DNA from 3 places in the Microbacterium sp. 22242 genome. Region 2 is predicted to be linked to each of the others. Evidence: riboswitches for the same ligand, from Rfam matches in the RefSeq annotation. Region 2 holds a riboswitch; each other region holds the start of a gene.
The links. Region 2 has a riboswitch for thiamine pyrophosphate ahead of thiC (phosphomethylpyrimidine synthase ThiC). Riboswitches for the same ligand answer to the same signal wherever they lie in the genome.
Positions count from the first base shown of each region.

Region 1: it holds a riboswitch for thiamine pyrophosphate, as region 2 does, so the genes downstream of both, ACTJJZ_RS04025 (ECF transporter S component) here and thiC (phosphomethylpyrimidine synthase ThiC) in region 2, are expected to answer to the same signal.
Region 3: it holds a riboswitch for thiamine pyrophosphate, as region 2 does, so the genes downstream of both, thiM (hydroxyethylthiazole kinase) here and thiC (phosphomethylpyrimidine synthase ThiC) in region 2, are expected to answer to the same signal.

Region 1 covers NZ_JBQEOZ010000003.1:149,932-160,457, reverse strand. The annotation lists gene ACTJJZ_RS04050 (ATP-binding cassette domain-containing protein) at 1-353, opposite strand, end outside; gene ACTJJZ_RS04045 (enoyl-CoA hydratase/isomerase family protein) at 485-1,603, shown strand; gene ACTJJZ_RS04040 (ABC transporter ATP-binding protein) at 1,838-3,565, shown strand; gene ACTJJZ_RS04035 (ABC transporter ATP-binding protein) at 3,634-5,883, shown strand; gene ACTJJZ_RS04030 (D-alanyl-D-alanine carboxypeptidase family protein) at 5,988-7,925, opposite strand; TPP riboswitch at 8,002-8,111, shown strand; gene ACTJJZ_RS04025 (ECF transporter S component) at 8,108-8,767, shown strand; gene ACTJJZ_RS04020 (ABC transporter ATP-binding protein) at 8,769-10,259, shown strand; gene ACTJJZ_RS04015 (energy-coupling factor transporter transmembrane component T family protein) at 10,256-10,526, shown strand, end outside.
Region 2 covers NZ_JBQEOZ010000006.1:200,834-211,359, forward strand. The annotation lists gene ACTJJZ_RS09120 (cupin domain-containing protein) at 1-372, opposite strand, end outside; gene ACTJJZ_RS09125 (Gfo/Idh/MocA family protein) at 369-1,502, opposite strand; gene ACTJJZ_RS09130 (LacI family DNA-binding transcriptional regulator) at 1,600-2,643, shown strand; gene nucS (endonuclease NucS) at 2,702-3,397, shown strand; gene ACTJJZ_RS09140 (HAD hydrolase-like protein) at 3,424-4,098, shown strand; gene ACTJJZ_RS09145 (cold-shock protein) at 4,317-4,520, opposite strand; gene ACTJJZ_RS09150 (GNAT family N-acetyltransferase) at 5,099-5,689, opposite strand; gene ACTJJZ_RS09155 (TetR/AcrR family transcriptional regulator) at 5,686-6,318, opposite strand; gene ACTJJZ_RS09160 (MDR family MFS transporter) at 6,382-8,457, opposite strand; TPP riboswitch at 8,641-8,748, shown strand; gene thiC (phosphomethylpyrimidine synthase ThiC) at 8,744-10,477, shown strand; gene thiO (glycine oxidase ThiO) at 10,484-10,526, shown strand, end outside.
Region 3 covers NZ_JBQEOZ010000001.1:362,187-372,712, reverse strand. The annotation lists gene argF (ornithine carbamoyltransferase) at 1-41, opposite strand, end outside; gene ACTJJZ_RS01720 (acetylornithine transaminase) at 38-1,273, opposite strand; gene argB (acetylglutamate kinase) at 1,270-2,169, opposite strand; gene argJ (bifunctional glutamate N-acetyltransferase/amino-acid acetyltransferase ArgJ) at 2,166-3,323, opposite strand; gene argC (N-acetyl-gamma-glutamyl-phosphate reductase) at 3,320-4,396, opposite strand; gene ACTJJZ_RS01700 (bifunctional hydroxymethylpyrimidine kinase/phosphomethylpyrimidine kinase) at 4,684-6,876, opposite strand; gene thiM (hydroxyethylthiazole kinase) at 6,873-7,727, opposite strand; TPP riboswitch at 7,718-7,811, opposite strand; gene pheT (phenylalanine--tRNA ligase subunit beta) at 7,881-10,454, opposite strand; gene pheS (phenylalanine--tRNA ligase subunit alpha) at 10,454-10,526, opposite strand, start outside.

The sequences.
Region 1 (10,526 bases), on a different contig from region 2:
GCGAGCACCTCGTCGACGCGGGAGAGCGGGATCCCGTTCGCCTTCGCGGCGATCGTGAGCTGGCGCGGCGCCGTGCGGCGCGGGCGGTAGACAGCCTCCTCCAGCACGGATCCGATCGTGCGCAGCGGGTGCCGCAGCTCGGCGTGCGGGACGCCGCCGACGGTCGCCGTGCCCGACGTGGGGCGGATCTGCCCCAGCATCATGCGCAGCGAAGTGGTCTTGCCGGCGCCGTTCGGGCCGAGGAACGCGGTCACCGCGCCCGGCTCGATCCGCGCGGACAGGTCGTCGACGGCGGTCAGCGCGCCGAAGCGTTTCGTCACGTGCGAGAACTCGAGCACTTGTCCGTCGGTCATCCGCGGCCTCTCGTCGATACGGCAGTACCCGTCTATCTTGTCGGAAACCCCAGGGAAACGCTCGCAGACCCGGTGTATTCCGTCTCAGCGAGCGGCCTGCGGCGTGGCCGGGGAGCGGTAACGTGGCAGCCGTGAGCACCGCCGACGATGTCCAGGGAACCGCTGCCGTCACGACCGCCGAGCCCGAGGTGCTCGTGCGCACCGAAGGCGCGCTCGGCCGGATCACTCTGAACCGCCCGCGGGCGCTGAACGCGCTGAGCGTCGGCATGATCCGGGCCGTGCACGCCGCGCTGGACGCCTGGCGCGACGACTCCGACATCGAGATCGTCTACATCGACGGGGCGGGGGAGCGCGGACTCTGCGCGGGCGGCGACGTCCGCGAACTGCACGCGCAGATCGTCTCGGGTCGCAGCGGCGAGACGGTGGAGTTCTTCCGCGAGGAGTACGCGATGAACGCCGCGATCGCGGAATACCGCAAGCCGATCGTCGCGATCGCCGACGGCATCACCATGGGCGGCGGCATCGGCGTCGCCGGCCACGCCGCGATCCGCATCGTCACCGAGCGCTCGCAGCTGGCCATGCCGGAGGTGCGGATCGGATTCACCCCCGACGTGGGCGGCACCTGGCTGCTCGCCCGGGCACCGGGCCGCCTCGGCGAGTTCCTCGGCCTGACCGGCGGCAGCATGAGCGGATCGGACGCCCTGTCCACCGGGTTCGCCGACTTCTTCGTCCCCTCCGACCGGCTGGAGGCGCTGCGCGACGCGCTCGCCCACCGAGCGGATCCGACCGGTCCGAGCGAGATCGTGATGCTGTTCGACGAGACCCCCGACGCGTCCCGGCTCGCCGCCCAGCGCACCTGGATCGACGAGGCCTTCGCCGCGGACACCGTGCCGGAGATCGTGGCACGCCTGCGCGCGCTCGCCGAGCACGCAGGACCCTCGCGACGGGACGGGGGACCCGCCGCGACCGCCGACCTGCTCGAGTCCCTCGCCCCCACGGCGCTCGCGGTGACCCTCGAGGCCGTGCGCGAGGCCCGCGCGATGGACACGCTGCGCGACGCCCTGGCCGGAGAGTACCGCCGCGTGCTCTGGTTCGTGCAGACCCACCCGGACCTCGTCGAGGGGATCCGCGCCCAGCTCGTGGACAAGGACCGCAACCCGCGCTGGGATCCGCAGACGCTCGCCGAGCTCGCCCCCGACGCCGCCGCCGACGCGCGGAACTACGTCCCTGCCGTGCCGCTCTGGGACTGAGCCCGTCTCGGAAACCCAGCACTGATCGATGCGGCCCGACGCCGCAGGATTCTCAACCGGATCCGGAAATAGCGGCGGGAGCAGGGATTCGTTCGCCCTGAGCGAAGATCGTGGAGGATCCACCCGCAGGGGGATGTGAATGTCGGAGCACCGTGGCAGGGTGTTCTCTGGCCGTTCGACGGCCCATCCCCCTTCTTCCTCCGGGAAGTCCGCTCCCACAAGGAAAGTCCGCCCGTGCTCGGAAAGATCCTCTTCCGCTATCTGAAGCGTTACAAGTGGCTGCTGCTCGGCGTCCTGGTGTTCCAGTTCGGCAGCGCCTTCGCCTCTCTGTACCTGCCGCGGCTGAACGCCGACATCATCGACAAGGGCGTCGCCAACGCCGACACCGGCTACATCTGGTCGCACGGCGCGATCATGCTGGGCGTCTCGCTCGGCCAGATCATCGCGTCAGTGATCGCCACGTTCTTCGCCGCGCGCGCCGCCATGAGCCTCGGCCGCGACATCCGCGCCGACGTCTTCGCCCGCGTGAGCGGCTTCTCCGAGCGCGAGGTCTCGCAGTTCGGCGCCGGATCCCTCATCACCCGCAACACGAACGACGTGCAGCAGGTGCAGATGCTGGCGATGATGGGCTCGACGATGTTCATCACCGCGCCGTTGCTCGCGATCGGCGGCATCATCATGGCGCTGCAGACGAGCCTTCAGCTGAGCTGGCTCATCGCGATCTCGGTGCCCGCGCTGCTCATCGTCGCCGGCCTCATCATCGGCCGCATGGTGCCGCTGTTCCGCAGCTACCAGGGCAGGCTCGACAACGTCAACCGCATCATGCGCGAGCAGCTCACCGGCGTCCGCGTGGTGCGCGCGTTCGTGCGCGAGCGCATCGAGGAGGGCCGCTTCCGCGGCGCGAACACGGACATCATGGTCGTCGGCCGCAAGGTCGGGTCGCTGTTCGTGCTGCTCTTCCCGCTGTTCATGCTGATCCTCAACGTGACCATCGTCGGCGTGATCTGGTTCGGCGGCATCGAGGTGAACAACGGCACAGTCGAGGTCGGCACGTTGTTCGCCTTCATGCAGTACATCGGCCAGATCATGATGGGCATCATCATGTCGAGCTTCATGGCGATGATGATCCCGCGCGCCGCGGTCTCGGCCGAGCGCGTCGGCGAGGTGCTCGACGCCGAGCAGGGCATGACCCGGCCGGAGAACGGCGTGAAGGCCTTCCCGGCTCCGGGATCCGTCGCCTTCGACGACGTCTCGTTCACCTATCCCGGCGCGGAGTCGCCCGTGCTGCACGGCATCAGCTTCGCGGCGCAGCCGGGCGAGACCGTCGCGATCGTGGGATCGACGGGCGCTGGCAAGACCACGCTGATCTCGCTGATCCCGCGTCTGTTCGACGTGACCGGCGGTGCCGCGTACGTCGGCGGCACGGACGTGCGCGAGGCCGACGTCGACGCCCTGTGGCAGAGCATCGGGCTCGTGCCGCAGCGGCCGTTCCTGTTCAGCGGCACGATCGCATCCAACCTCCGGTACGGCCGGGAGGACGCGACCGACGACGACCTGTGGGCCGCGCTCGAGATCGCCCAGGCGAAGGACTTCGTGTCGGAGATGCCGGACGGTCTGGACTCGTCGATCGCCCAGGGCGGCACCAACGTGTCCGGCGGCCAGCGGCAGCGGCTCGCGATCGCCCGCGCGATCATCCACCAGCCCGAGATCCTGGTCTTCGACGACTCGTTCTCGGCGCTCGACCTGACCACGGATGCCCGGTTGCGTCAGGCGCTGTGGCGGGAGCTGCCGCACGTCACCAAGATCGTCGTGGCGCAGCGCGTCTCGACGATCACCGACGCCGACCGCATCGTCGTCCTCGAGGGCGGCACCATGGTCGCGGTGGGCACGCACGAGCAACTGCTGGAGACGAGCGACACCTATAGAGAGATCGTCGAGTCGCAGCTGGGGGTGGACGCATGAGCGCTTCGACAGGCTCAGGGACCGAAGGGACCGAAGGCGTGGACAAGAAGACCGCACGCGCCGAGCGGATGGCGGCGGCGCGCGCGAAGCGCGCCGGCGGCTCCGCGCCGGTCGCCGAGATGACCGACGCCGAGCGTGAAGAGGCCGAGCTGGCCGAGAAGGCCCGCCAGCAGGGCGGCGGCATGTTCGACGGCCCCGCTCCGGGCAAGGCGAACCAGTTCGGGCCGAGCTTCACGCGGATGATCGGGCTGCTCAAGCCCAGCGCCGTGTGGTTCGTGCTGGTCTCGTTCTTCGGCGCGATCGGCGTCGTGCTGTCCGTGGCGGCGCCGAAGGTGCTGGGCAACGCGACGAACATCATCTACGAGGGCGTGATCTCGCTCACCCTGGGCAAGGGCCAGAACGGCCAGCCCGGCTTCCCCGCCGGCACGCCCAAGTCCGAGGTGGTGTCCGCCCTGCGCGCCGCGCACCAGAACCAGTTCGCCGACATGGTCGCGGCGTTCGGCGACTTCCGGGTCGGCGACGGGATCGAGTTCGACGCGCTGCGCTGGGTGATCACCGCGGTGCTCGCGATCTACGTCGGCTCCGCGCTGCTGAGCTGGATCCAGGGTTACGTGATCAACGTGATCATGGTGCGCACGATGTGGCGCCTGCGTGAGGACGTCGAGGCGAAGATCAACCGCCTGCCGCTGTCGTACTTCGACAAGGTGCAGCGCGGTGAGCTGATCTCCCGCGTCACGAACGACATCGACAACATCACCCAGACGATGCAGCAGTCCCTGTCCGGGGCGCTCACCTCGGTGCTCACCGTGGTCGGGGTGCTGATCATGATGTTCTCGATCTCGTGGCAGCTCGCCCTGGTCGCACTCGTCGCGCTGCCGCTCATGGCGGTGATCTTCGGCGTCATCGGTCCGCGCTCGCAGAAGGCGTTCGGGATCCAGTGGAAGAAGGTCGGTCGCCTGAACGCGCGCGTCGAGGAGGCCTTCTCCGGTCACGCGCTCGTGAAGGTGTTCGGCCGGGAGAAGGACGCGCTGGAGAAGTTCCAGGTCGAGAACGAGGAGCTCTACCAGGCCGCGTTCAAGGCGCAGTTCCTGTCGGGCCTGATGATGCCGGCCATGACGTTCATCGGCAGCCTGACCTACGTCGGGCTCGCGGTGCTCGGCGGCCTCATGGTCGCGAGCGGTCAGCTGCGCCTCGGTGACGTGCAGGCGTTCATCCAGTACTCGCAGCAGTTCACCCAGCCGCTCAGCGAGCTGGGCGGTATGGCGGCGGTCGTGCAGTCCGGCACCGCGTCGGCCGAGCGCGTGTTCGAGCTGCTGGATGCGGAGGAGCAGGACCCCGACGTCGAGGACGCCCCCACGGTCACCGACGGCCAGGGTGTCATCGAGTTCCAGCACGTCGCGTTCTCGTACACCGAGGACCGTCCGCTCATCACGGACCTGTCGTTCCGCGTGGAGCCGGGCCAGACCGTCGCGATCGTCGGGCCCACCGGCGCGGGCAAGACCACGCTGGTGAACCTCATCATGCGGTTCTACGAACTCAGCGGCGGGCGGATCCTGCTCGACGGCCAGGACATCGCGGCGATGACCCGCGAGGATCTGCGCTCGCGCACCGGCATGGTGCTGCAGGATCCGTGGCTGTTCGCGGGCACGATCCGGGAGAACATCCGCTACGGCCGTTCGACCGCGACGGACGACGAGGTCATCGACGCCGCCAAGGCGACCTATGTGGACCGCTTCGTGCACGCGCTGCCCGAGGGCTACGAGACGACCCTCGACGAGGACGCCTCGAACGTGTCGGCCGGCGAGCGCCAGCTGATCACGATCGCGCGCGCGTTCGTCGCGCAGCCGTCGATCCTCATCCTGGACGAGGCGACCTCGGCCGTCGACACCCGCACGGAGCTGCTGCTGCAGCACGCGATGGCGGCGCTGCGGCACGGGCGTACGTCGTTCGTGATCGCGCACCGCCTGTCCACGATCCGCGACGCCGACCTCATCCTGGTGATGGAGCACGGCGACATCGTGGAGAAGGGCAACCACGAGGAGCTCATCGCGGCGCAGGGCGCGTACTGGCGGCTGTACCAGTCGCAGTTCGAGCAGGCGGCCAGCGACGTCGACGCCGATGCGGCGCTCGTCACCGGAGCCGTCACCGTCCCGCCGGCCGACGGCTCCGTCGCGCCGGTCCCTGAGCTTGTCGAAGGGGCCGAGGCCGGCGCCGCCGCCGTTCCCGGTTCCGTGGCCGCCCCGGTCGCTCTCGCCGAGCGTGCGACCGAATCGGCCGAGACCCCCTCGATCGAGTTCGAGGACGACATCCGGTCCTGATCCGCACGATCGATCGGATCCCGCCACAGAGCCGCCGTCACCTCCGGGTGGCGGCGGCTCTGCGTTCACGCGACGGCTGGGCTCATGGCGCCGCCGCGCGGGAGTTATTTCCTCGCCAGTCCGAACAGCTCGAGCGGATGGGTGAGGCGCCACCACAGGCTCGGCCCCTGCAGCTCCGTGTGCAGCGCGAGCGGCACGGTGGCGGTGTCGAGCGGTCCCTTCAGCGTGAGGGTGCCGGCCTTGTCCCCGGCCTTCCAGTCGTCGCCGAGCGCGAATCTGGTCGTGGCCGAGGCGGAGGCGCCGTTCCAGAGCACGACGCGGGCGTCAGAGGCGGCGACGACCTGCGTCGTCTCGCCCCACGCGGTGTCGACCGTGCCGAGGGTGGTCCCCTTGGTGACCGTCTGCGGCTGGTTCTTCAGCGCGGCCTCGACGTCGGCGTACAGCTTGCGCGAGGCGTCGACCCTGCCCGCGTCGCTGGTCTCCCCGAGCACGTCCGCATAGATGCGCACGGTGCTGGATCCGTCCGGCACGTCCTTGGCGGACAGCAGGTTGTACTTGGTGTCATCGCCGTCGCCGATGGTGCCGGTCTTGATGCCGATGATGCCGTCGTCGTCGATCAGGCCGTTGGTGTTCTCGACGGTGCCCGCACCGGGCAGCACCACGCTCTTCTGCCGCACGATCTCCGCGATGACCGGGTTCTGCACGGCAAGCTGCCCGAGCTGGATCAGCGCGCGCGGCGTGGAGACGTTGCCGAACGCGAAGCCGGACGGCGTGACGACGGTGATGTCTGTGAGGTCGTGCTGCCGCAGCCACTGGTTGGCGGCGGTCGCGTAGTCCTGGTCCGAGCCCCACACGTCGTGGGCGAGCCGGTCGGCGTAGTTGTTCGCCGAGCCGAGCAGGATCCCCTCCAGCAGCTGGTACTGCGTGAGCGAGCCGCCGGCGGGCACGTCCAGCGCCGACTCGTCGTCGCGCAGGTAGTTCCAGTAGTCGTCGCTGTCGGCCTGGGTGAACTCGAACGTGGCGCCCTGCTCGCCGGGCTTCATCGGCAGCTTGTCGAACGACGCGAGCACGGTCACGAGCTTGGTGATGCTCGCCATCGGCGCCGGCTGCTCGGAGGACGCGATCGTGCCGATGCCCTGGATCGAGACCGCGGCGCTGCCGGACGTGGGCCAGGTCACGGCAGCAGCGGGGGCGGCGGCCGGCTGGAAGGCGACGGCGGAGGCGGTCGGCTTGACCGCGTTCAGCGGCCACGCGGCCGTGGTCGCCCCGTAGGCGACGGCCACCAGCACCAGCCCCGCGATCGGCACGAGCACCCCGGGGCGTGCGAGCGAGCGGCGGGGTGCGTCGGAGAGCAGGGGCGCGGGGGCGGCCGCGCCCGCGGTGCGGGCGGCGCCTTCCTCTGCGAAGCGCTCGATGTCGACCCAGGTGAGGGCGGCGGCCGTGCCCGGATCGGCTGCGCGGGTCGGGGCAGGATCGGCGCCGCGGGTCGGGGACGGGTATGCGACCACGCCCTCCCCGGCGGTCCTATCCGCGGCGGTGCGTCGCCGGTGCCGGCGCGAACCCGCCGTGGCCGGCGCGGAGGCCGCCTCGACGGAAATCGCCTCCGCGGGCGCGGAACCCGCTGCGGCAGGCGCGGAACCGGCCTCGGCAGGCGCGAAAGCCGCCTCGGACGTCTCGGATTCCGTGTCGCCCGCCGCAGGCTCCTGAGGGGAAGCGGAAGGCTCCTCGAGCGCAGCGGGGAGCGCAGCGGGGAGCGCCGCCGCCGTCACCGGTTCCCGCGACGAGGCGGACGACTCGGCCGGGAACAGCGGTCCTCCGAGGGCGGGCTCCGGCGCTTCGGGGAACAGCTTCTCGGGCTCGGTGCGCAGCGGCGGGACGGCGGCGAAGAGGGAGCCGAGAACGGACTGCTCGGACTGCTCGGAGTCCTCGATCGGGGCCTCGAGCACCGCGGTCGCGGAGCCCGTGCCCTCGGCGGCATCGACCGAGACGGGATCGACGGCTGCGTCGCCCGTCTCCGCGCCAGGACGGTCGTCATTGTTCACCCTCCTACCGTAACGGTCCGACGCGGCTTTTTCCGCTCTGCGGAGTCGCGGCAGGGATGGGTCGGGGTTAGGATGGCCGGATCACCACGGGAGTCCGGCGAGCCGGGCTGAGAGGAAGCGACCCGCGCTTCGACCGTCGAACCTGATCCGGATCATGCCGGCGCAGGGAGGAGTTTCCGATGATGCACGTAACAGTGCCCGCGTCCGTTCCCGAGCCCGCCGGGGACAGGACCGCAACCTCCGCCGCGCCGCGCCGCCTGAGCTGGCGGGTCGTCGACATCGTCGTGGCCGCCGTCCTCGGCGTCGCGATCGGTCTGGTCTTCTGGATCTGGAACACGATCGGCTACGCCTGGTTCACGGCCGCAGACGGGATCACCCCGGGCTTCGGCGGGATCGCCGTCGGCATCTGGCTGCTCGGCGGGGTCGTCGGCGGTCTCGTGATCCGCAAGCCCGGAGCCGCGCTGGTCGTCGAGGTCGTCGCCGCGATCGTCTCGATGCTGATCGGCAACATCTGGGGCGTCTCGACCGTGCTCGAGGGCATCGCGCAGGGGCTGGGGGCCGAGCTGGTCTTCGCGATCTTCCTGTACCGGCGGTTCGGCCTGCCGGTCGCCGCGCTCGCCGGGATCGTCTCCGCGCTGGGGTCCTGGCTGTTCGAGATGTTCTACGGCGCATCGCCCAACTTCCTGAAGTCGGCCGAGTTCAACGCGATCTACCTCGGCGCCCTCGTCATCTCCGGTGCGCTGCTGGCGGGCCTCGTCGGCTGGCTGCTGGTGCGCGCGCTCGCCGCGACCGGTGCGCTCAGCCGCTTCGCCGCCGGACGCGAGCTGCGCCGCGAGGTCTGAGATGACCGCGGGGGCCGCCCGCGTCGTCGCGGAGGGCTGGGGATGGCGATACGCAGGGCGGCGCCTCCCCGCCGTGCGCGACGTGTCGTTCACGATCGAGCCCGGTGAGCGCGTGCTGCTGCTCGGCGCCTCGGGAGCGGGCAAGTCCACGCTGCTGACCGGCATGGCCGGACTTCTCGGCGACGCCGAGGAGGGCGAGCGCAGCGGATCCCTGCAGGTCGACGACAGGGAACCGGAGCGGCAGCGCGGCCGGATCGGGCTCGTGCTGCAGGATCCGGACGCCGGCATCGTGCTCTCGAAGGTGGGCGACGACGTCGCCTTCGGCTGCGAGAACCTGGGCGTCCCGGCGGCGGAGATCCCCGAGCGCGTCGGCGCGGCGCTGGACGCGGTCGGCCTGGACGTGCCGCTGGACCGTTCCACGGCCGCGCTGTCCGGCGGTCAGAAGCAGCGGCTCGCGCTGGCGGGCGCGCTCGCGATGCGCCCCGGCCTGCTGCTGCTCGACGAGCCCACCGCGAACCTCGACCCGGACGGCGTCCGGGAGGTCCGTGCGGGGGTGCAGCGCGCGGTAGAGAGCACGGGGGCGACCCTGGTCGTCATCGAGCACCGCACCGAGGTGTGGGTCGACCTGATGACCCGGGTGATCGTGATCGGCGCGGGCGGGGGCCTGCTGGCGGACGGAACCCCCGCCGAGGTGTTCGGCCGTTTCGGCGACGCCCTCGCCGCCGCCGGAGTGTGGGTGCCCGGCCACCCGGTCGACCTGCCGGTGCTTCCGGCGACCCTTGAGCAGGGAGACGGCGCCGGATCCGTCCTGCAGACGCGGGCGCTCGCCATCACTCGGGACCGCCGGAACGCGGTGCAGCGCGGGCTCGAGCTGCACGTCCCCGATGCCGCCGCGACCGTCATCGTCGGGCCGAACGGCGCAGGCAAGTCCACGCTCGCGCTCACCCTCGCCGGGCTCCTCGCGCCCCTGGCCGGCGAGGTGGTCGCGACCGAACGGCTGCGCGGCCGCCGCGGCCTGAACCCGGACCGGTGGACGTCGCGCGAGCTGCTCACCCGGGTCGGCGTGGTGTTCCAGGATCCGGAGCACCAGTTCCTCACGCAGACCGTGCGCGACGAGCTCGTCGTCGGCCCGCGCGCGCTGGGCTGGACGACCGAGCGGATCGACGCGGTCGTGGACGGACTGCTGGAGCGGCTGGGACTGTCCGCGCTCGCCGCGGCGAACCCGTTCACGCTCTCCGGCGGGCAGAAGCGCCGGCTGTCGGTGGCGACCGTGCTCGCGGCCGCACCCGCCGTGATCGTGCTGGACGAGCCGACCTTCGGGCAGGATCGCCGCGGCTGGATCGAGATCGTCGCCCTGCTGCAGGAGGAGATCGCCCGCGGCACCGCCGTGATCGCCGTCACCCACGACGCGGACGTGATCCGCCATCTCGGCGGGCACCGCGTCGCCCTCACTCCGGCGTCCGCCGCCCGCTCCGCGGAGGCTGCCGCATGACCACGGATTTCGAAGCGCGCCGAACGCTCGACAGGTCGGCCGAGCGCAGCCATCTGCGCGCTTCGAAACGGGACCTGCGGGCTCTGAAACGGGGGCCCGCCTGGATCGGCAGGGTCAACCCGGTCACCCGGATCCTGCTCGCGCTGCTGCTGTCCATCCCCCTGTTCGCCTCGATCGACGTCACGAGCGGTCTGGTCGCGATCGGCCTGCAGCTGCTCTGCATCCCGCTCACCGGGCTGCGCCTCGGAACCGTGCTGCGGCGGTTGT
Region 2 (10,526 bases):
GCCGAGCGACGCCGCCGCCGCGTACGCCGCGGGGTCGGCCACGACCTCGGCGGGGAACGTCATCACGGCGTCGCCGGCCTCGGGCAGGCCCGCATTGCTCATCAGCACCATGACCTGCAGTCCGCCGCGATTGACGGCACGGTGGATCGTGCCAGGGGTGAACCAGACGACGGATCCGGCGTGCAGCGCGGTCTCGCGGAAGCCGTCGGCGTCGATCGTCTGCAGGGCGCCATCGCCCGCCACCACGAGATAGGCCTCGGTGGATGCCAGGTGCATGTGCGGACTGCCGCCGCACATGCCGTCCGGCGCCTGCCCGGAGTAGATGTCGAGGTGCGAGAGCGAGGTGCCGCCGGGAAAGGTCGAGCTCGTCATGACGCCACCGGCGCCAGGATCGAGCCCTGCTTCTCGAAGAAGCGCGGCGCGTGCGCGACGAGGTAGCCGGACCGGTAATAGGGATCGTCCGCGGCGAGCGGCAGCGAGACGAACGAGCGCTCGATCCCGGCCTGGTACACCGCCGTCACGACCTCCACCGCGTTGCGGCCGTCCTGGCCGCTGGAGACCGGAGCGCGACCTTCCAGGATCGCATCCAGCACGTCCCTGACCTGCCCCTGATGTCCATGATGCGCCAGCGGCGTCCTGGCCGCGGCGAACTCCTCGATCCGCGCCACCAACTCACCGTCACCGCCCTTCTCGGGGAATCCGGTCGAGCCAGAGCGCTCGGCGCGCACGGCCCAGGACTGGGACACCCGAGCCTTCGCGCCCTGGATCACGATCTCCTGCTCCTCGCCATGATGCACCACCGAACTGGTCAGCTGGGCAAGGCCCCGCTCGTACCGCAGCACCGCCACCGACAGGTCCTCGACCTCGCTGTTCTCGTGCTGAGTGTTCGCGAGCATCGCCGTGATCTCCTGAGGCCGGCCGAGCAGCCAGAGCAGCAGGTCGATGTGATGGATGGCATGGTTCAGGGTGCAGCCGCCGCCCTCCTTCTCCCAGGTGCCGCGCCACCACAGGTCGTAGTACGGCAGGCCGCGCCACCATGCCGAGTCGACGCGCACGTGCGAGATCGAGCCGAGCAGCCCCGAGTCGACGACGTCCTTGAGCAGGGCGAGGTCGTCGCGGAACCGGTTCTGCGCCACGACCGACAGCAGCTTCCCCGACCGTGCCTGCGCGGCCAGCATCGCATCGCACTCCTCGAGCGAGGGCGCCATCGGCTTCTCCACGAGCACGTGCACGCCGGCGTCCAGCGCGGCGATGCTGAGCGCCGCATGCGTGCTCGGCGGCGTCGCGATGCTCACCAGGTCGAGTTGCGCCCTCGCGATCATCTCGATCGGATCGTCGTAGCCGATCGCGCCCGCGAGCGAGAACGACTCGGCCTTTTCCGCGGCCTTTCCTGGCACGACGTCGGCGAGACCCACGATCTCGCAGTCCTCGGCGAAGGCGAGATACGCGCGGATGTGCGCATCCGCGATCCCGCCCGTTCCGATGATTCCCACCCTGAGCATGCTTCCTCGCATTCTAATACGTATTACTAAGACGTATTAGATACGGTAGTCTCGGGAGACAGCCGCGTCAAGCGGATTTCTGCCAGAAAGGGGACGCATGACGGAGGACCGGTCGCACCGGCCGACGAGTCGCGACGTCGCGCGACTCGCCGGGGTCTCGCAGTCCACCGTCTCCTTCGTGCTCACCGGGCGGAACGGGATCTCCGAGGCCACCCGCGAGCGCGTCCTCGGCGCAGCGGCGCAGTTGAACTACCGGCCCAATCTGGCGGCCCGCTCGATGCGCACCCGGCGCAGCGGGCGGCTGGCGGTGCTGATGCCGATCACCGCGCTGAACGACTCCACGATCCTCGAGGGCGCCGCCTCCGCCGCCCAGGAGGCCGGATACACCCTCGAGATCGTCAGCCTGCCGCCCTCCCCCGACGAACGCGAGCAGCGCCTCACCGAACTGATCGGCTCCGGTCAGTACGAGGGCTTCCTCTCCTTCACCGCGATCAGCAGTTCTGCGCGAGCAGCCGACCCTTCCGGTCCCGTCGTGCTCTCCCTGCTCGAATTCGACGACAAGATGCACATGACCGGCGCGTTCATCGACGCCCAGCCGATCGTGGAGATGATCGAGCGGCTCGCGGCGCTGGGCCACCGCAGGTTCCTGCACATCGCGGGCCCGCCGGAGTATCCGTCCGCCATCGCGCGGCGCGACGCGTATGTCGCGACGATCGAGCGCCTCGGCCTGGAGTCGCTCGGCGTGCTCGGCGGCGCGTGGAGTGGAGAGGTCGGCTACAGCGTCATCGAGGATCTTCCCGAGAGCGCCGTCCCGCTGGCCGTGATCGCCGCCAACGACGTGAGCGCCACGGGCGCCATGCGTGCGGCCACCCTGCGCGGCTGGACGATGCCCGGCGATATGAGCATCACCGGCTGGGACGATCGCGGTGCGAGCGCGTTCCTGGTCCCCTCGCTCACCTCGGTCGTGCAGGACAGGGTGCGCCTCGGCGAGCATTCCATGCGGCGGCTGATCGCCGCCGTGCGCGGTGAGCCGGATCCGGAACCCGTCACGGGCTATCAGCACATCGTCTGGCGGGAGTCCGTGGCTGCGCCCGCGCCCCGCCCGCCCGACCGTTCCTCAGACGCGGCCGCCCGCGGCTGACGGCGGACTGTCGCGTTCGACGGCGGCCGGTCGCGGCGGGGCGGGCTAGGCTCGTCGAGTGCGTCTCGTCATCGCCCGCTGCGCCGTGGACTACACCGGCCGGCTCAACGCCCATCTGCCCCTCGCCACGCGCCTGCTGGTGCACAAGGGCGATGGCAGCCTGCTCGTGCACTCGGACGGCGGCAGCTACAAGCCGCTGAACTGGATGAGCCCGCCGTGCCGTCTCGAAGCCGAGCTGCCCGGCGAGGAGGAGGGCCTCGCCGGCGTCACGGAGGTGTGGCGGGTCACGCATCAGAAGACCGGCGACGCGCTGCGGGTGCAGATCTACGAGATCCTGCACGATTCCGCGCACGAGCTGGGTATCGACCCCGGCCTGCAGAAGGACGGCGTCGAGGCGGATCTGCAGCGGCTGCTCGCCGAGCAGGTCGAGCTGATCGCCGAGGGCGCGACCCTCATGCGCCGCGAGTACCCGACCGCGATCGGGCCGGTCGACCTGATGGTCCGCGACGCGGACGGCGTCGCGATCGCCGTCGAGGTGAAGCGCCGCGGCGACATCGACGGCGTCGAGCAGCTCACGCGCTACCTCGAGCTGCTCGGGCGGGACCCCCATCTCGCCCCGGTGCAGGGCGTGTTCGCCGCGCAGGAGATCAAGCCGCAGGCGCGTGTGCTCGCCGAGGACCGGGGGATCCGCTGCCTGGTCCTCGACTACGAGGGCATGAAGGGCATCGAGTCCGGCATCCCGCGGCTGTTCTGAGTCCATATTCCTTGAGAGGCATGAACATGGCCGCATCCCCCTACTCCTGTGTCCTCTGGGACGTCGACGGCACGATCGCCGACGCGTCGGCGGGGATCCTGCCTCGCCTGATCGAGGTGTTCGCCGCCTTCGGCCTGCCCGAGCCCTCCGCGGACCGGCTGGCGCTGTGGATCGGCCCGCCCATGTTCGAGTCGTTCCAGGAACTGGCCGGCCTCTCCCCCGACGACGCACAGCGCGCCGTCACGATGTACCGCGAGCTCGCGGCCCGCGACGGCTATGCGGCCTCGGTGCGGATCTATCCCGGAGTGCCGGAGGTGCTGCACGCCGTGGCAGCCGCGGGCATCCCGCAGGCCACCGCGAGCTCCAAACCGGAGAACCAGGTCGCCGCGATCCTGGAGCACTACCGGCTGACCGCTCCTTTCGCGGCCGTCGTGGGCGCCAGGGCGGACGTCCCCGGGCAGCACGACGACAAGGCGGCGGTCATCGCGCGGGCGCTGCAGGAGCTCACCGCGGCCGGTCTGGACCTCAGCCGCCCGGTGCTGATCGGCGACCGCCACCACGATGTCGAGGGCGGAGCGCGGTTCGGCATCCCGGTCATCTTCGTGGACTGGGGCTTCGGCGCCCCCGGCGAGGCGGCCGGCTCGATCGCCGAGGTGTCCGCACCGGACGACCTGCTGCGGATCCTGCTGCCGCAGGCCTGAGCGGCGGCCCGGCCGTCCGGAGGATCGCACCGAGCCGCCGCGGACCGCGAGACCGAAGTCCTCTCCCGAGACCGCGCTTCTCATCGGCGGTCTCGCGACGCAGGTTCGGTCTCGCGGTCAGAGCGGGGGGCGCGACGGCGAGCTCGGGAGCGCGACCACCGGGGCAAAGAGAACTCCCCCGGTGCCGAGGCGCCGGGGGAGTCAGAAGTCCGTGTCGCTCAGAGCGGACGGATGTTCTCGGCCTGCAGGCCCTTGGGGCCCTGCGCCACATCGAACTCGACGCGCTGGTTCTCGTCGAGCGAGCGGTAACCGGACGAGGTAATGGCGGAGTAGTGCGCGAACACGTCAGCCCCACCGTCATCGGGGGAGATGAAGCCGAAGCCCTTCTCCGAGTTGAACCACTTAACCGTGCCCTGAGTCATGTACTGCCTTCTTGCTTGGGCTTACGTCCACGCAGACGCGTAGACGAACCCCACGCTATCTGAAAGCAGCCGTTTCGCAACACCTCGCGTGACATGGTGACACAAACGTTGCATGACACGACTCGACATTCGGAGCTCGGGACGGGCCGATCCGGTAGGAACGGACGGCGCTCAGCCCGTGAGAAATGGTGCGGGCCCCCACCGCGGGGGGAGCGATGGGGGCCCAAGGACGACCGGAGGGTGCGTCTGAAATCAGTGTAACCCACGATCCTGAGATTTGTCCCCCAATTGGGGGACAAGTCCGCAAAAGTTTGTCCCCCAAAAGGGGGACAAATCGGGACCCCGGGCGTATCATCGCAGTACATCGGAATACTGGGGGAGGAAGCGGCCCCCTCGGGGGATCCATTGGGGACTGGATGCGCCGAGGGGGCCAATGCACGCACGGCCGCCGGTCTGGGGAAACCTTCCGCCCTCGCTGGGGACTCGGGCGGCAGCGGCCGTCATGACGTGCGCGCCTCAACCCTAAGCGAGGGCGAGGACGATGTCCAGAGCGTCCGGCGCGTCAGCGGCAGACGCGGTCACGCCCGCGCGGCACGCCACTCCTCGGCGAGCAGCGCGTAGGCCATGCCGTCCATCCACTCGCCGTTGCGATGCAGGGCCGTGGCCCGGCTGTGCTCTTCCCGCCGCATCCCGAGGCGCTCCATCATGCGCCAGGACGGCTCGTTCGCCGCGAAACAGCCGGCGCTCACCCTGCGCAGCCCGAGCTGCTCGAAGCAGATGGCGATCACGGCCCGCACCGCCTCGGTCGCGTAGCCGCGGCCGTGGTGGGCCGGATCCATCACCCAGCCGAGCTCGGCCTGCACCCGCTCCGCCTGCGCACGCACCTCTGCCTGGGACCAGGCGTCCTCGATGCGCAGCATCAGATCGCCGATGACGTCACCCGCCGCGGACTCCACGATCAGCGAGATCCGCAGCCGGTCGGGGTCGGTGAAGTACGCGCGGAAGGTCTCGGGATCGCCGGGCGCGGCGCCGAGCCAGCGGTTCACGTCCTCGATCCGGCGGTATCGCCACACCGCATCGGCGTCCGCCGGTGTCGCGCGACGCACCGTGAGGCGCTCGGTGCGCAGCGGCCAGTCGATCCGTTCCAGGAGGTCGGGGGAGTGGGTCACTCGTCCAGCGTAGGGACCGGATCCGACATCCGCGCCGTGCGCACCGCGACCAGCCCGTCGACGGCCGCGAGCAGCCGCTCGGCGCCGGGCCGATCCGGGGTCGATCTGGCGTGCACCAGCACGTTCATCGCGGCGAGCACGAGCGAGACCGCGCTGACGGCCTGATCGTGGTCCGCCGCGCGCTGCTCGGCGAGGTCGATGAACTGCTCCCGCACGGATCCCATCCACTGCGAGAACGCCGGCAGCAGCTCGGGCCGCTTCATGAGCAGCTCCTTGATCCGGTGCCGGTCCATGCCGTCGTCCATCGAGGATCCGACCAGCTCGCACAGCGCCGGCACGATCTCGCCCTGCGCCACCAGGAACCCGTCGATCACGTCAGGGGCGACGCCGTGCTCCGGAAGGTTCAGGGCCGCCGCTGCCTTGGACGGGAAGTAGTTGAAGAAGGTCCGCGGCGAGACGTCCACCGCCTGGCAGATCTGCTCGATCGTGGTGCCGTCGAGTCCCTGCTCCTCCACGAGCCGCAGGGCGGCCTCGTGCAGGGCCTGCCGGGTCTGCAGCTTCTTGCGCTCGCGCCGGCCCTCGCCGACGGTCTCGCGGATGGGCTCGGGAACGCTGTCGTCGATGCTCATGATGTGCTCCTCACAGGGTCTGTGCGGAGGCCGGGGCGGGAGATGCCCGCCCCGGCCCGCCGCTCAGGCCTGCTGCGTCCTGATGGTTCCGGTCTCGCTGACGCCCGCGTCGTCGGCCCGCTCCTGCAGAGCGGAGCGCGTGCGCAGGGGCGGAGCCTTGAAGAACAGGCTGAGCACGAACGCGAGCATGAGCACCCCGAAGCCGACCCAGTAGATGAGGTCGATCGCCTTGGTGAAGCCGACCATGAAGGGCTTGGTGAGCGCCGGATCCGCGCCGTTCAGGAACGACGTGTCGCTCACCGAGCTGCTCGAGCCGCTCGACGCCTTGGACGACGCCTTGTCGAGCTGCTTGGTGATGTCGGGCACGAGCTTGTCGACCCAGTAGCCGCGCTGGTCGGCGTTCGACCAGTCCACGCTCACCGCGCCGTTCACCACCGTCGCGTGCGCCTTGCCCGCGACGGCCTCGAGCGCGGCCTGCTCGGCGCCGGGAGTCGCCGCCGCCACCTGCGCGTCGATCACGCTCTGTGCGGCCGCTGCCGGGACCTGTCCTGCGGCGACCGCCTGCTCGACGCCGGCGGTCACCTTCTCGGTCACGGCCTTGTCGGCGGCGGCCTTCGCGGCGGCGGTGCCCTTGTCGAGTCCCGACTGGATGTTCGCCTGCAGCGGTCCCGTGATCGGGCTCCACAGCTGCTTCATGACGGCCTTGTTCTGCTCCTTGCCCGCGACCGCGGGATCCAGTGCGGCATTCAGCGCGGTGGTCAGGGTCGGCTTGTCGGCCATGCTGTGCGTGATGTTCAGCGGCAGCAGCGTGAACAGGATCGAGAGCATGATCGCGGTGCCCAGCGTTCCGCCGATCTGGCGGAAGAAGGTCGCGGCACTCGTCGCGACGCCCATGTCGGGCGCTGCGACCGAGTTCTGGCTCGCCATGGTCAGCGACTGCATGAGCTGGCCGAGGCCGAGGCCGACCACGAACATGCCGATCATCATGTACCAGACCGGGGTGGCGGACGACACGAACGTGAGCAGCAGGAAGCCGAGCGCCGTGGTCAGCGTGCCGGTGCGCGGGAAGATGCCGTACTTGCCGGTGCGCGACGTGAGCTGGCCCGCCGTCATCGACGAGGTCATCAGGCCGACGACCATCGGCAGCATCGCGAGCCCCGACTCGGTGGGCGTGAGCCCGGCGACGATCTGCATGTACAGCGGGATCGTCATCATGGCGCCGAACATGCCGAAGCCGACGAGCACGCCGATGACGGTCGCCATCGAGAACGTGTTCGAGTGGAACAGCCGGATCGGGATGATCGCGTCGTCCTTCATCGCGATCTCGATCAGCACGAAGGCGAGCACGCCGAGGCCGCCGATGACGTAGCAGGTGATCGCAGCGGCCGAGGCCCAGCCCCACTCGCGGCCCTGCTCGGCGACGAGCAGCAGGGGGACCAGGGCGACGATCACGGCCGTCGCACCCCACCAGTCGATCCGCGGGTTCTTGTGCTTGCCGACCTTCGGCAGGTGCAGGAACGCGATCACCATGCCGAGCGCGACGATCCCGACCGGCAGGTTGATCAGGAAGACCCAGCGCCAGCCGGAGATCCACAGGATCTCGTTCGCGCCGGCGAACAGGCCGCCGACCAGCGGGCCGATCAGCGAGGAGATGCCGAAGACCGCGAAGAAGTAGCCCTGGTACCTGGCGCGCTCGCGCGGGGCGAGGATGTCCGCCATGATCGCGAGCGGCAGCGACATCAGCGCGCCGGCGCCGATGCCCTGGACGGCGCGGAATCCGGCGAGCATCAGCATCGACGTGGAGAACGTCGACAGCAGGGATCCGAGGATGAACACCGAGATGCCGAAGATGAACAGCGGGCGGCGGCCGAAGATGTCGGAGAGCTTGCCGTAGATCGGCACGGAGATCGTCGACGTGATCAGGTAGGCCGTGGTGACCCAGGCCTGCTGGTCGAGGCCGTGCAGGTCGTCGCCGATCGTGCGGATCGCGGTGCCGACGATGGTCTGGTCGAGCGAGGACAGGAACATGCCGGCCATGAGGCCGTAGATGACGAGCAGGATCTGCCTGTGCGTCATGATCGGGGCGGACTGCTTGCGCTCCGCGCGCGTGGCCCCTGCTGTGGTGGTTGCGGTGGACATGACGGCCCTTCGGGTGGTTCTGGACGCCCCGCTCGTCATCGACACCCGTCGGATCCGAGCGCCGACGTTGGCGGCAAGAATGTTGCAGCCCTGCAAGATTACACGAAAGGAAAGGTTGCGCAAACGCAGTTTTGCTATGAGGTGCCTGAGTCCGTGCACCCGGGCATGTTCCGTGTACTGTGTCGGTATCCACACGGGTGCCCTCGCAAGGGCTGAGATCGGGCTGACGCGGCTCGTACCGTTCGAACCTGTCCGGGTCATGCCGGCGAAGGAAGTAGGAGCCCTCATGGGATCTCGCGATTCTGCGCGCACGCTCGCGCATCTGCACGACTCCGCGCACGACCTGCACGTGCCCGTCACCCGGATCGCCCTCGATGCGTCCCCCGACGGGACGGAGAACGCGCCGGTGACGGTCTACCGCACCGAGGGGCCGGGGAGCGATCCGGTCGTCGGCCTGCCCGCGCTGCGCGAGGGCTGGATCGCGGACCGCGACGACACCGACGCCTACCAGGGCCGGGCGCGCGACCTGCACGACGACGGCCGCTCCGCGATCCGCCGTGGCGCCGCCTCCGCCGAGTGGCGCGGGGAGCAGCGACCGGTCCGGCGCGCCAGGGCCGGGCGCACGATCACGCAGATGCGGTACGCCCGCGACGGCGTGATCACGCCGGAGATGCGCTTCGTGGCACTGCGGGAGAGCTGCGATCCCGAGCTCGTGCGCGCCGAGGTCGCCGCGGGCCGGGCGATCATCCCGAACAACGTCAACCACCCCGAGTCCGAGCCGATGATCATCGGCAAGGCGTTCCTGGTCAAGATCAACGCGAACATCGGCAACTCCGCGGTGACCAGCTCGATCGCCGAGGAGGTCTCCAAGCTGCAGTGGGCGACCACCTGGGGCGCCGACACCGTGATGGACCTGTCCACGGGCGACGACATCCACACCACGCGCGAGTGGATCATCCGCAACTCGCCGGTGCCGATCGGCACCGTGCCGATCTACCAGGCGCTGGAGAAGGTCGACGGCGACGCCTCGGCGCTCACCTGGGAGATCTACCGCGACACCGTCATCGAGCAGTGCGAGCAGGGCGTCGACTACATGACCGTGCACGCCGGCGTGCTGCTGCGCTACGTGCCGCTCACCGCCGACCGCGTCACCGGCATCGTGTCCCGCGGCGGATCGATCATGGCCGGCTGGTGTCTCGCGCACCATCAGGAGAACTTCCTCTACACGCACTTCGACGAGCTGTGCGAGATCTTCGCGCAGTACGACGTCGCCTTCTCGCTGGGCGACGGGCTGCGTCCCGGTTCCATCGCCGACGCGAACGACGCCGCCCAGTTCGCCGAGCTCGACACGCTCGCCGAGCTGACGAAGCGGGCCTGGCGGTACGACGTGCAGGTCATGGTCGAAGGGCCGGGCCACGTGCCGTTCCACCTCGTGCGCGAGAACGTGGAGCGGCAGCAGGAGCTCTGCGACGGGGCGCCGTTCTACACGCTCGGCCCGCTGGTGACCGACGTCGCCCCGGGCTACGACCACATCACCTCGGCGATCGGTGCGACCGAGATCGCGCGCTACGGCACGGCGATGCTCTGCTACGTCACGCCGAAGGAGCACCTCGGCCTGCCCGACCGGGACGACGTGAAGACCGGCGTGATCACCTACAAGATCGCCGCTCACGCTGCGGACCTCGCCAAGGGTCACCCCGGCGCGCGCGACCGCGACGACGCGCTCTCGAAGGCGCGCTTCGAGTTCCGCTGGCGCGACCAGTTCGCCCTCTCGCTGGATCCGGACACCGCCGAGGCCTTCCACGACGAGACGCTTCCCGCCGAGCCGGCCAAGACCGCGCACTTCTGCTCGATGTGCGGGCCGAAGTTCTGCTCGATGCGGATCTCGCAGGACATCCGGGATCGCTTCGGCGACGGTGCGGAGCAGGAGCGCATCGCGGGCATGGCGCAGAAGTCCGCCGAGTTCGCCCAGGCCGGCGGCCAGGTCTACCTGCCCATGCCGACCGTCGGATCGCGGTAGGTCCGGATGCCGCGCAACGGCGGCGCCGCTGAGGGCGGCGCCGGGCGCA
Region 3 (10,526 bases), on a different contig from region 2:
GCGGTGGTCAGGTCGTCGTCGCGCAGCAGGTGGCGGGTCACAGGTTCGTCTCCGTCAGGGCGGTGGCCGCGACCTCAGCGAGGGCGGCCGTGAACAGGTCGATGAATTCGGCGATCTCGGCGTCGCCGATCGTGAGCGCGGGGGCGATCCGCACGGAAGCCGGGTTGGCGGCGTTCACGATGAGGCCCCGGCGCTGCGCCGCAGCGACGATGTCAGCCGCGACGGGGGCGGCGAGGGCCACCCCGATGAGCAGTCCGCGCCCGCGCACGCCGGCGACCAGCGGGGATCCGATCCCCGCGATCGCCTGCCGCAGCTGCTCGCCGCGGACGCGCGCGTTCTGCACCAGGCCGGCCTGCTCGAGCTCCTCGAGCACGGCGTTGCTCACCGCGGTCGCCAGCGGGTTGCCGCCGAACGTGGATCCGTGCGATCCGGGCTGCAGCAGCGCCGCCGCCGGTCCGAACGCGACGAGCGCGCCGATCGGGAAGCCGCCGCCGATCCCCTTCGCCAGGGTGATCGCGTCGGGGGCGATGCCCTCGTGCTGGAAGCCGAACCAGTCGCCGGTGCGACCGGCGCCGGTCTGGATCTCGTCGACGATGAGCAGCGCCCCGTGCTTCTCGGTGAGCTCGCGCGCGGCGCGGAGGTAGCCCTCCGGCAGCTCGAGCACGCCGGCCTCACCCTGGATGGGCTCGACGAACAGCGCGGCGACACGGTCGTCCATCGCGGCCTCGAGCGCCTCGATCGTGGCCGGGATGTGCTCCACGCCCCCGGGGAGCGGCTGGAACGGGTCCCGCATGGACGCCTTCGCGGTCAGCGCGAGCGCGCCGATCGTGCGGCCGTGGAACGCGTTGTGCAGGGACAGGATGCGCGGACGCTCCGGCCGGCCGTCGAGCGACAGGCCGTGCAGGCGGGCGAGCTTGAACGCCGCCTCGTTGGCCTCGGTCCCCGAGTTGCAGAAGTACACCCTGCCGTCGTCGCCGGCACCGGCGAGGCGCTTCAGGCGCGCCGCGAGCTCGAGCTGCGGCGGCGTCGCGAAGTAGTTCGAGACGTGCGCCAGGGTGGCCGCCTGGCGGGACACGGCCTCGACGAACACCGGGTGCGCGTGGCCGAGCGCGGTGACCGCGATGCCCGCCAGGAAGTCGAGGTAGCGTCGCCCCTCGCCGTCCCACAGGTGCGATCCCTCGCCGCGGACGAGCAGCTCGAACCGCGGTCCTGCATTCAAGATCAGGTCACGGTCCGCACTCTCGCGCCAGGTCCCCTCAGGTTCCCACGTCATCCCGCCACCACCTCCGTTCCGATTCCCTTGCTGGTGAAGAGCTCGACGAGCACCGAGTGCGGCACCCGTCCGTCGATGATGGCCGCCGCGTTCACGCCGGACTCCACGGCCTCCAGGCACGCGTTCATCTTCGGGATCATCCCCGACTCGAGCGACGGCAGGAGGCGCTTCAGCTCGCTCGTCGTGAGATGCGAGACGAGCGAGTCCCGGTTCGGCCAGTCCGCGTACAGTCCGGGGACGTCCGTGAGGATCACGAGCTTGACCGCGCCGAGCGCGGTGGCGAGGGCCGCCGCGGCGGCGTCGGCGTTCACGTTGAGCGACTGGCCGGGGTGATCGAGGTCCGGCGCGATGCTGGAGACGACCGGCACCCGGCCGGCGGCGAGATGATCCAGGACGGGCGTCGGATCCACCTCGACGACGTCGCCGACGCGGCCGAGGTCCACCATCTCGCCGTCCAGCTCGACACCGCGCCGACGGCCGCCGAACAGGCCGGCGTCCTCACCGCTGAGCCCGGTCGCGATCGGCCCGTGGCTGTTGATCTTCGCCACGAGCTGCGGGTTGATGTGCCCGGTGAGGACCATCCGGACGACGCTGATCGCCTCGGTCGAGGTGACCCGGTAGCCGCCCTTGAACTCGCTCGGGATCGCCAGTCGGTCGAGCATGTTCGAGATCTGCGGGCCGCCGCCGTGCACGACCACCGGCTGCACCCCGACGTAGCGGAGGTAGGCGATGTCCTGCGCGAAGGCCTCCTGCAGCTCGTCGCTGATCATCGCGTTGCCGCCGTACTTGACGACGACGATCTGGTCCCGGAACTTCTTCAGCCAGGGCAGCGAGTCGATGAGGGTCTGCGCCTTGACGGCGGCTTCCTCGGGTGCGGTGTCCTGAAGGTCGCTCATGAGGAGTACGCGCTGTTCTCGTGGACGTAGTCGTGGGTGAGGTCGTTCGTGCGGATCGTGGCCGTCGCGTCGCCGCTCTTCAGGTCGATGACCAGGTCGGTCGCGCGCGGGGTGAGATCCACCTCCTCGCGGGGACGGTCCGGACCGCCGGCCGTGCAGACGCGCACGCCGTTCATCCAGACGTCCGTGTCGTAGGGGTCGAACGCGGCCCGTGTGGTGCCGATCGCGGCGAGCACCCGGCCCCAGTTCGGGTCGTTGCCGAAGATCGCGGCCTTGAACAGGTTGTTCCGGGCGACCGACCGGCCCACCTCCACGGCGTCCTGCTCGGTCGCCGCCCCCTGGACGACGATCGTGATGTCGTGGCTCGCCCCCTCGGCATCGCCCTGGAGCTTCTTCGCGAGCTCGTCGGCGGCCTCGGTCAGCGCCGCGGCGAAGACGTCCGGGTCGGGCCGGATCCCGCTCGCGCCGTTGGCGAGGAGCGTCACCTGGTCGTTCGTGGACATGCAGCCGTCGGAGTCGAGCCGGTCGAACGTGACGCCGGTCGCGCGACGCAGAGCCGCATCCGCGTCCGCCGCGTCGAGGTCGGCGTCGGTGGTCAGCACGACGAGCATCGTGGCCAGGCCCGGCGCGAGCATTCCGGCGCCCTTGGCCATTCCGCCGATGGTCCAGCCGTCCCGGCTCACCACCACGGTCTTCGCGACGGTGTCCGTCGTCATGATCGCCTCGGCGGCCGCCTGCCCGCCGTCGGCGCTCAGCTGCGCGATCCCGGCCTCGACGCCCGCGAGCACCTTGCCGCGGAAGACGTCGTCGCCGGTGCCGATGAGCCCGGTGGAGCAGACCACGATGTCGCCGGCGCTCACCCCGAGCAGGTCGGCTGCCTTCTCGGCGGTGAGGTGGCTGGTCTGGAACCCGAACGAGCCCGTGAAGCAGTTCGCGCCGCCCGAGTTCAGCACGACCGCCTCGACGGTGCGGTCGGCGACGACCTGCTGCGACCAGATGATCGGGTTCGCCTTGGCCCGGTTGCTCGTGAACACCGCGGTGCCCACCTTGCGCGGGCCGCGGTTCACGACCACGGCGACATCGGCCTTGCCGGTGGATTTCAGGCCGGCAGCGACTCCGGCCGCCTCGAACCCCTGGGGTGCGGTCACGCTCACGGGGCGACTCCGTTCATCGAGAGCGCCGTGGTCTCCTCGAGACCGAGCGCGATGTTCATGGACTGGATGGCGGCGCCCGCGGTGCCCTTGACCAGGTTGTCGACCGCGGTGACGACGACGACCCGGTTGGCGGCGCGATCGATCGCGAGGCCGATCAGGGCGGTGTTCGCGCCGAGCACGTCGGCGGTGCGCGGCACGGATCCCTCCGGCAGCAGCTGCACGAAGGTCTCGTCCCCGTAGGCGCTCTGCCAGGCGGCGCGGATCTCCGCGTCGGTCGCGCCCGGCACGATCGGCGCGGTGGAGGTGGCCAGGATCCCCCGCGCCATCGGCACGATGACGGGGGTGAAGGAGATCCGGATGTCGTCGGGGGCGGCGGCGCCCGTGGCCGCGAGCGCCTGGCGGATCTCCGGGATGTGCCGGTGCGTGCCGCCGACCGCGTACGGGTTCGCGGATCCGAGGATCTCGCTGCCGAGCAGGTGCGGCTTCAGGCTCTTGCCGGCGCCGGAGGGGCCGACGGCCAGCACGCTCACGATGTCGGACGGGTCGATCACGCCCGCCGCGACACCCGGGGCGAGGCTGAGGCTGACCGTGGACGCGTTGCAGCCGGGGGCGGCGATCCGGGTCGCGCCGCGGAGCTGCTCGCGCTGCTTCACGATTCGCCGTTCGCGCTGGTGGGCGCCGTTCACGAGCAGCTCGGGCACGCCGTAGCTCCACGGCTCGTGGAAGTCACCGCCGTAGAACGCGTCCCACGCGGACTGCGAGGTGAGACGGTGGTCGGCGCCGGCGTCGATCACGAGCGGCACGTCGCCGAGCGCGTCGGTGTACTGCCCGGACTGTCCGTGCGGCAGCGCGAGGAACACGATGTCGTGGCCGGCGAGGATCTCGGGGGTGGTGTCCTGCAGCGTGAGATGGGCGAGCGAGCGCAGGTGCGGCTGGTGCTCGGAGAGCGGCTGCCCGGCGTTCGAGTGCGCCGTGACGGTGCGGATCTCGATGTCGGGATGGTCGGCGAGCAGGCGCAGGATCTCGCCGCCCGCATAACCGGATGCGCCGGAGACGGCGACGGTGTACGTCATGCTTCCACCTTAACGGTCGGGTCTGCCGACGACGCCCTTGAAGACGGCGCGCGACAGGAGAGCAGAGGTCGGGCCGGAGGCGGCGACACCGGCACTCGACCGCGTGCGACGCGGGAGCGCGGGGTCGCCTAGAGTCGGCGGTCGCCCGAACGGCGTCGCTCCACGACGATCCCGCCCACCAGGGCGGTCGTGTGCGGAGCCGGAAGCATGCCGCGACGATATCGCGGGGTGGGGCGCTCGGCCAAATCGAGCGTCCCACCCCACCGCGGACGGCCGCCGCCGAGCCCTCAGAGTTCGGGCCCGGCGGCCGCGAAGAAGGCGTGCTCGTGCTCGGCCGACCGTTCGAAGGCCGCCTGCATCCGGGAGCGGGTCTCCGGATCCGCGGCCGCGGCATGGGCGGACACGATCCGGACCGCAGCCTCGCTCGCGAGCGCGAACGCGGGGTCGGCGTACTCGTCGAGCCAGGACGCGAACGGGTGATCCGGATCCCCTCCCGCGACGGCGTGCAGCCGCGTGCCGACGTCGGCGTAGATCGTGTAGCAGGGCAGCAGCGCCGCGATGAGCACGCGGTAGTCGGCGGCGGTCGCCGCCTCCCGCAGGTGCGCGAGATACGCGGTCGTGGCCGGGGCGGGATCCCCTCGGAGCACCGCCCCGTCTGCGGCGGCGGGCGACAGCCAGCGTGCGTGCAGCTGCAGCTCGCCGCGCAGGCACTCCTCCGAGCGGCCCGCCCAGAACTCCCGGTCCTCCGGGTGCGGAGCGATCCGGGCGGCCTCGGCGAGGAGCGCGGCGAACTCGCCGAGGTACAGCGCGTCCTGAGCGATGTACTCCCGGAACGCTGCCTCCGGCAGAGAGCCGTCGGCGAGGCGGCGGAGGAACGGCAGGTCGTCGATCGCCTGGCGCACCGGCGCGATGCGGTCCCACCACTCGGTCACGACCGATGCCGATGCGCGTTCCGGTTCCGATGCGCGTTCCGCGTCCGGTTCCGGCGAAGGTTCCGGCGCCGGTTCCACCGTCAGTCCGGCGCGCTGCCAGAGCCCGGCGAAGTGGTGCACGGGGCCGTGGCCGGATCCCACCCGCAGCCCCTCGCCGGCGGCGATGGACTCGCGCAGCCAGGCACGGACCTCGGCGACCGCCTCGCCCCACTCGCCGCCGACGGCGCGGCGGGTGGCGAGCGCGGAGGACAGCGAGCAGCCGGTGCCGTGCGTGCTGCGCGTGCGGATCCGCCCACCCGGATACTCGCGGAGAACCCCCTCGGACCCGACCAGCGCGTCCGGGGCCTCATCGCCGTCGAGATGGCCGCCCTTGACGAGGACCAGGGATCCGGTGGCCGCGGCGAGCCGTCCGGCCTGGGCGAGGGCCTCGGGCCAGGTCCTTGCCGGCTCCTCGCGCACCAGCACCGCGAGCTCGGGCAGGTTCGGCGTGATCAGGTCGGCGAGCGGCAGCAGCGCCCGCAGCGCCTGCTCGGCGTCGGTGCCGAGCAGCCGGTCCCCGCTCGTCGCGACCATGACCGGATCCAGCACCACCGTCGGAGGGCGTTGGGCGCGCAGCCAGGATCCGACTTCCGCGATCACTCCGGCACCGGCGAGCATGCCGATCTTCACCGCGTCGATCCGCACGTCGGCGGAGAGGGCGTCGAGCTGGGCGCGGAGGAACTCCGCGGGCGGCACATGCACCCCGGTCACGCCGCGGGTGTTCTGCGCCGTGAGCGCGGTGACCGCGGCCATGCCGTAGCCGCCGTTCGCGGCGATCGACTTGAGGTCGGCCTGGATCCCGGCCCCTCCGGAGGGGTCGCTGCCCGCGATGCTGAGGACGCGCGGCACGCCGCCGCTCCCCCAGGCGCGCAGCAGGTCCCGTGCGGCGGCCTCCGGATCCGGAGCGGCGCACACGGCGGAGACGACCGCGACCCCCGCCGCACCCGCACGGCGCAGCGGCGCCGCATCGTCCGGGCCGATGCCGCCGATCGCGACGCAGGGCAGCGGGCTCGCGGACGCGAACGCCGCGAAGCCGTCCACGCCGAGCTCCGGCGGATGATCGGGCTTGGTGCGGGTGGGATGGATCACGCCCGTGCCGAGGTAGTCGACGACGCCCTCGGGCAGCGCCCGCACGGCGTCGAGGTGGGCGGGCTGGTTCGCGGTGAGCCCGATGATCGCGTCGGGCCCGAGCAGCGCGCGAGCGGTCGTCACGGCCGCGTCGGACTGCCCGAGATGGATCCCGTCCACGCGCGATCCGCGGCGGCGCGCCTCGACGAGCGCCTCGAGCCGGTCGTCCACGAGCAGCAGCGCGCGTCCGGCGATCACCGCGGAGAGCTCGATCAGCTGGGCCACGATCGCGGCGTCGTCGGCGTGCTTGTCGCGCAGCTGCACGATACGGACGCCGCCCGCGACGGCGGCGTCGACGACCGCCGGGACCCCGCGCTCGCCGCACAGGCCGGGATCGGTGACGAGGTAGAGGGCCAGGTCGTCCTGGTCGAGGCGGCTCATGCCGCGACCGCCCGCACGGCGTCGACGTGCGCCCGCGCGGCGAGCTCCGACGGCTGGACCGCGGCGAGGGCGTCCAGCAGCCGGACCGCGAAGGATCCGGGCCTTGCCGCGCCGCGCGCGGCGTCCTCTGCGGCGACCGTGTAGACCAGGGTCGCGGCGGAGGCGGCGATGAGAGGCGTGTCGCCGGTCTGCCGCGCCGCGCCCAGGAAGGCCGCCATCACGGCGCCGAGTGCGCAGCCGCCGCCGGTGACGCGGGTGAGCAGGGCGTCGCCGTTGGCGATCCGGATCTCGGTGTCGGCGTCGACGACGAGGTCGACCGGACCGGACACCGCGACCGCTCCCCCGGTGCGGCCCGCGAGCTCGCGCGCGGCGTCGGCGGCCGCCTCTGTGCCGTCCAGCGCGTCCACGCCGCGACCGCCCAGGGTGCGGCCGGCGAGCGCGAGGATCTCCGAGGCGTTGCCGCGGATCACCGTCGGACGCAGCGCCAGGAGGTCGTGCGCGAGAGCCGTCCGCACCGGGAGGGCGCCGACCGCGACCGGGTCCAGCACCCACGGCGTGCCGGCGGTGCCGGCCCCGCCGACGGCCTCCCGCATCGCGGCGCGCTGCTCGGGCGTGGGCGTGCCGAGGTTCACCAGCACCCCGGACGCGATCGCGGCGAAGCCGCCCGCTTCGCCCGTGATGTCCACCATGGCCGGTGCCGCGCCGAGCGCGAGCAGGACGTTGGCGGTGAAGCCGGTCACCACCGCGTTCGTGATGCACTGCACGAGCGGGGGGTCCGCCCGCAGCACGGAGAGGAGGTTCGCGGCGCTTCCCGCCACGGACTCGGAGGACGTTTCCAGACGCGCGTTCATCACGACATCCCTTCGCTAGTACGACCTAGATCAGGTTCGACGGGTGTGATCTCAGCCGCGGTCGCGGCACCCCGTGTCACTGCCGGTCAGTCTAGCCAGACGCCCCGGTCCGCAGGCGGGCCGGGGCGTCTTCGTGACGGATCGCGATGCGAGTCAGTCGCGGATCGCGGCTCCGAATCGCTCCGCCGCGACGGCGACACCGGCGAGCTTGGCCTCGCTCGCCTCTGCCGCGGTCAGGGTGCGGTCGTCGGCGCGGAACCGCAGCGCGAAGGTCAGGCTCTTGGATCCGGCCGGAACGCCCTCGCCGCGGTAGTCGTCGACGAGACGGATCGACTCCAGCAGCGCACCGGCGCCCTCGCGGAGGGCGGCCCCGAGCTCGCCGGCCGGAACGTTCGCGGCCACCACCAGCGACACGTCCTGGGTCGCGGCCGGATACGGCGACAGCGAGGCGGCGACCACGCGCTCGCCCGCGAGCGACAGCACCAGGTCGAGGTCGAGCTCGAGCACCACCGCACGACCCGGGAGGTCGGCATCGGCCGCCACCTGCGGGTGCAGCTCGCCGACATAGCCGACCTCGATCGTCCCGGCCCCTGAGCCCGTCGCCGGGGTTGCCGCCTCGCGCACCTGCAGCACGCCGGTGCGCCCGGGGTGCAGCGCCGCGCGGCTGCCCTGCACGACGTCGATCGCGACACCGGCGGCGTCGGCGATCACGCGCACGGCGTCCAGCGCCTCGCTGAGCCCGTACTCCTCGGCGGCACGGCCCGGCTGGCGGGGCGTGACATGGCCGGAGAACAGGGCGGCGACGTGGCGCGCCTGCGGCGGGATCGAGGCGTTCAGCGCCGCGAGGGTCTCGTCCGAGGGGCGGACGCCGAGCGGCGGCACCTCGTCGGTTCCGTAGACGGCACCCGGCTCGGGCAGGAACACCACGCCGATCTCGAACAGCGCGAGATCGACGAGCCCGCGCGCGATGTTGCGATGCGCGGTCTGCAGCAGCCCCGGGACCAGCGAGCGCCGCAGGTACGGCGTCTGGCCGTCCAGCGGGTTCGTCAGGCGCACGCCCGGCAGCGTGCCGCCGGTCGCGGATCCGTGCAGGTCGTTCTGCTCCTGCGTCGTGAACGGGAACGCCGGCGTCTCCACGAGGCCGGCCGCGGCGAGGGCGTTCGCCACGCGACGGCGTCCCTGCTGCAGCTCGGTGAGGCCGCGACCGGACGGCGGGGTGGGCAGGACGGACGGGATCCGGTCCAGACCGTGGATGCGCGCGACCTCCTCGGCCAGCGTCCACTTGTCGGTGAGGTCGGGGCGCCAGGTCGGCGGGATGACCTGCCAGCCGCCGTCGACCGCGGTGATCTCGGCGCCGATCGTCTCGAGCGCGCCGACGACCTCCTCGTCCGCATAGTCCACGCCGATGAGGCCCTGCACGAAGCCCGCAGGCAGGTCGATCCCCTCGATCTGCACCTCGGCGAAGAGCGCACCGCCCTCCTCCGTGAGGGTGCCGCCGGCGAGGGAGACCATGAGGTCGGCGACCCGGCGCGCGGCGGCGAACGGGATGAGCGGATCCACGCCGCGCTCGAACCGCTTGGAGGCCTCGCTGGGCAGCTTGTGCCGGCGGGCGGTGCGCGCGATCGTGATCGGGTCGAACGTCGCCGCCTCGATCAGCACGTTGCGGGTGGTGCAGCTCATCTCGGTGGTGCCGCCGCCCATCACGCCGGCGAGGCCGATCGGGCCTGACGCGTCGGTGATGAGCAGGTCCTCGCCGCTGAGCGTGCGCTGCTGGCCATCCAGGGTGACCATGGTCTCCCCGGGCGTCGCACGGCGGACCACGATGCCGCCGTCGAGCTTGTCCAGGTCGTAGCCGTGCACGGGGTTGCCGAGCTCGAGCATCACGTAGTTGGTGATGTCGATGAGCACGCCGAGCGAGCGCATGCCGGCGAGCGTGAGCCGGGCGATCATCCACGGCGGGGTGGGCCGGGACGGATCCACGCCGCGCACCACACGCGTGACGAACTCGGTCGCGCCGACGTTGCCCCGGATCGGCGCCGTGTCGTCGACGACGGCCGTGAACCCGGTGCCGGGCTGCAGCTCGGCGAAGTCGCGATCGGCCGGGTCGCGGAACGTCGCTCCGGTGGCATGCGCGTACTCGCGGGCCACGCCGCGGAGCGAGAACGCGTAGCCGCGGTCGGGCGTCACGTTGATGTCGACGGCGACGTCGTCCAGTCCCAGCAGCGCGATCGCGTCGGTGCCGACGGGCGCGTCGATGCCGAGCTCGGACAGGATCAGGATCCCGTTGTGCTCGTCGCCCAGCCCCAGCTCGCGGGCCGAGGCGATCATGCCGTCGGAGACGTGCCCGTAGGTCTTGCGGGCGGCGATCGGGAACGGGCCGGGCAGCACGGCGCCGGGCAGCGTCACCACGACCTTGTCGCCGACGGCGAAGTTGCTCGCGCCGCAGACGATGCCGCGGACATCGTGATCGGTCCCTGTCGCTTCGACAGGCTCAGCGACCGGGAGCGGGCCCACGTCGACCTGGCACCAGCGGATCGTCTTGCCGTTGGACTGCGGCTCCTCCTCGAAGGAGAGCACCTGACCGACGACGACGGGGCCCGAGATGTCGAAGCCGATCAGCTCCTCCTCCTCGAAGCCGACCGAGACGAGCGCCGCGAAGACGTCGTCCGGCGTGACGTCCTCGGCCACGTCCACGTACTCACGCAGCCACGAAAGCGGGACGCGCATCACACCACCATCCCGAACTGCTCGCTGAAACGGACATCGCCCTCGGCCATGTCGCGCATGTCCTGCACGTCG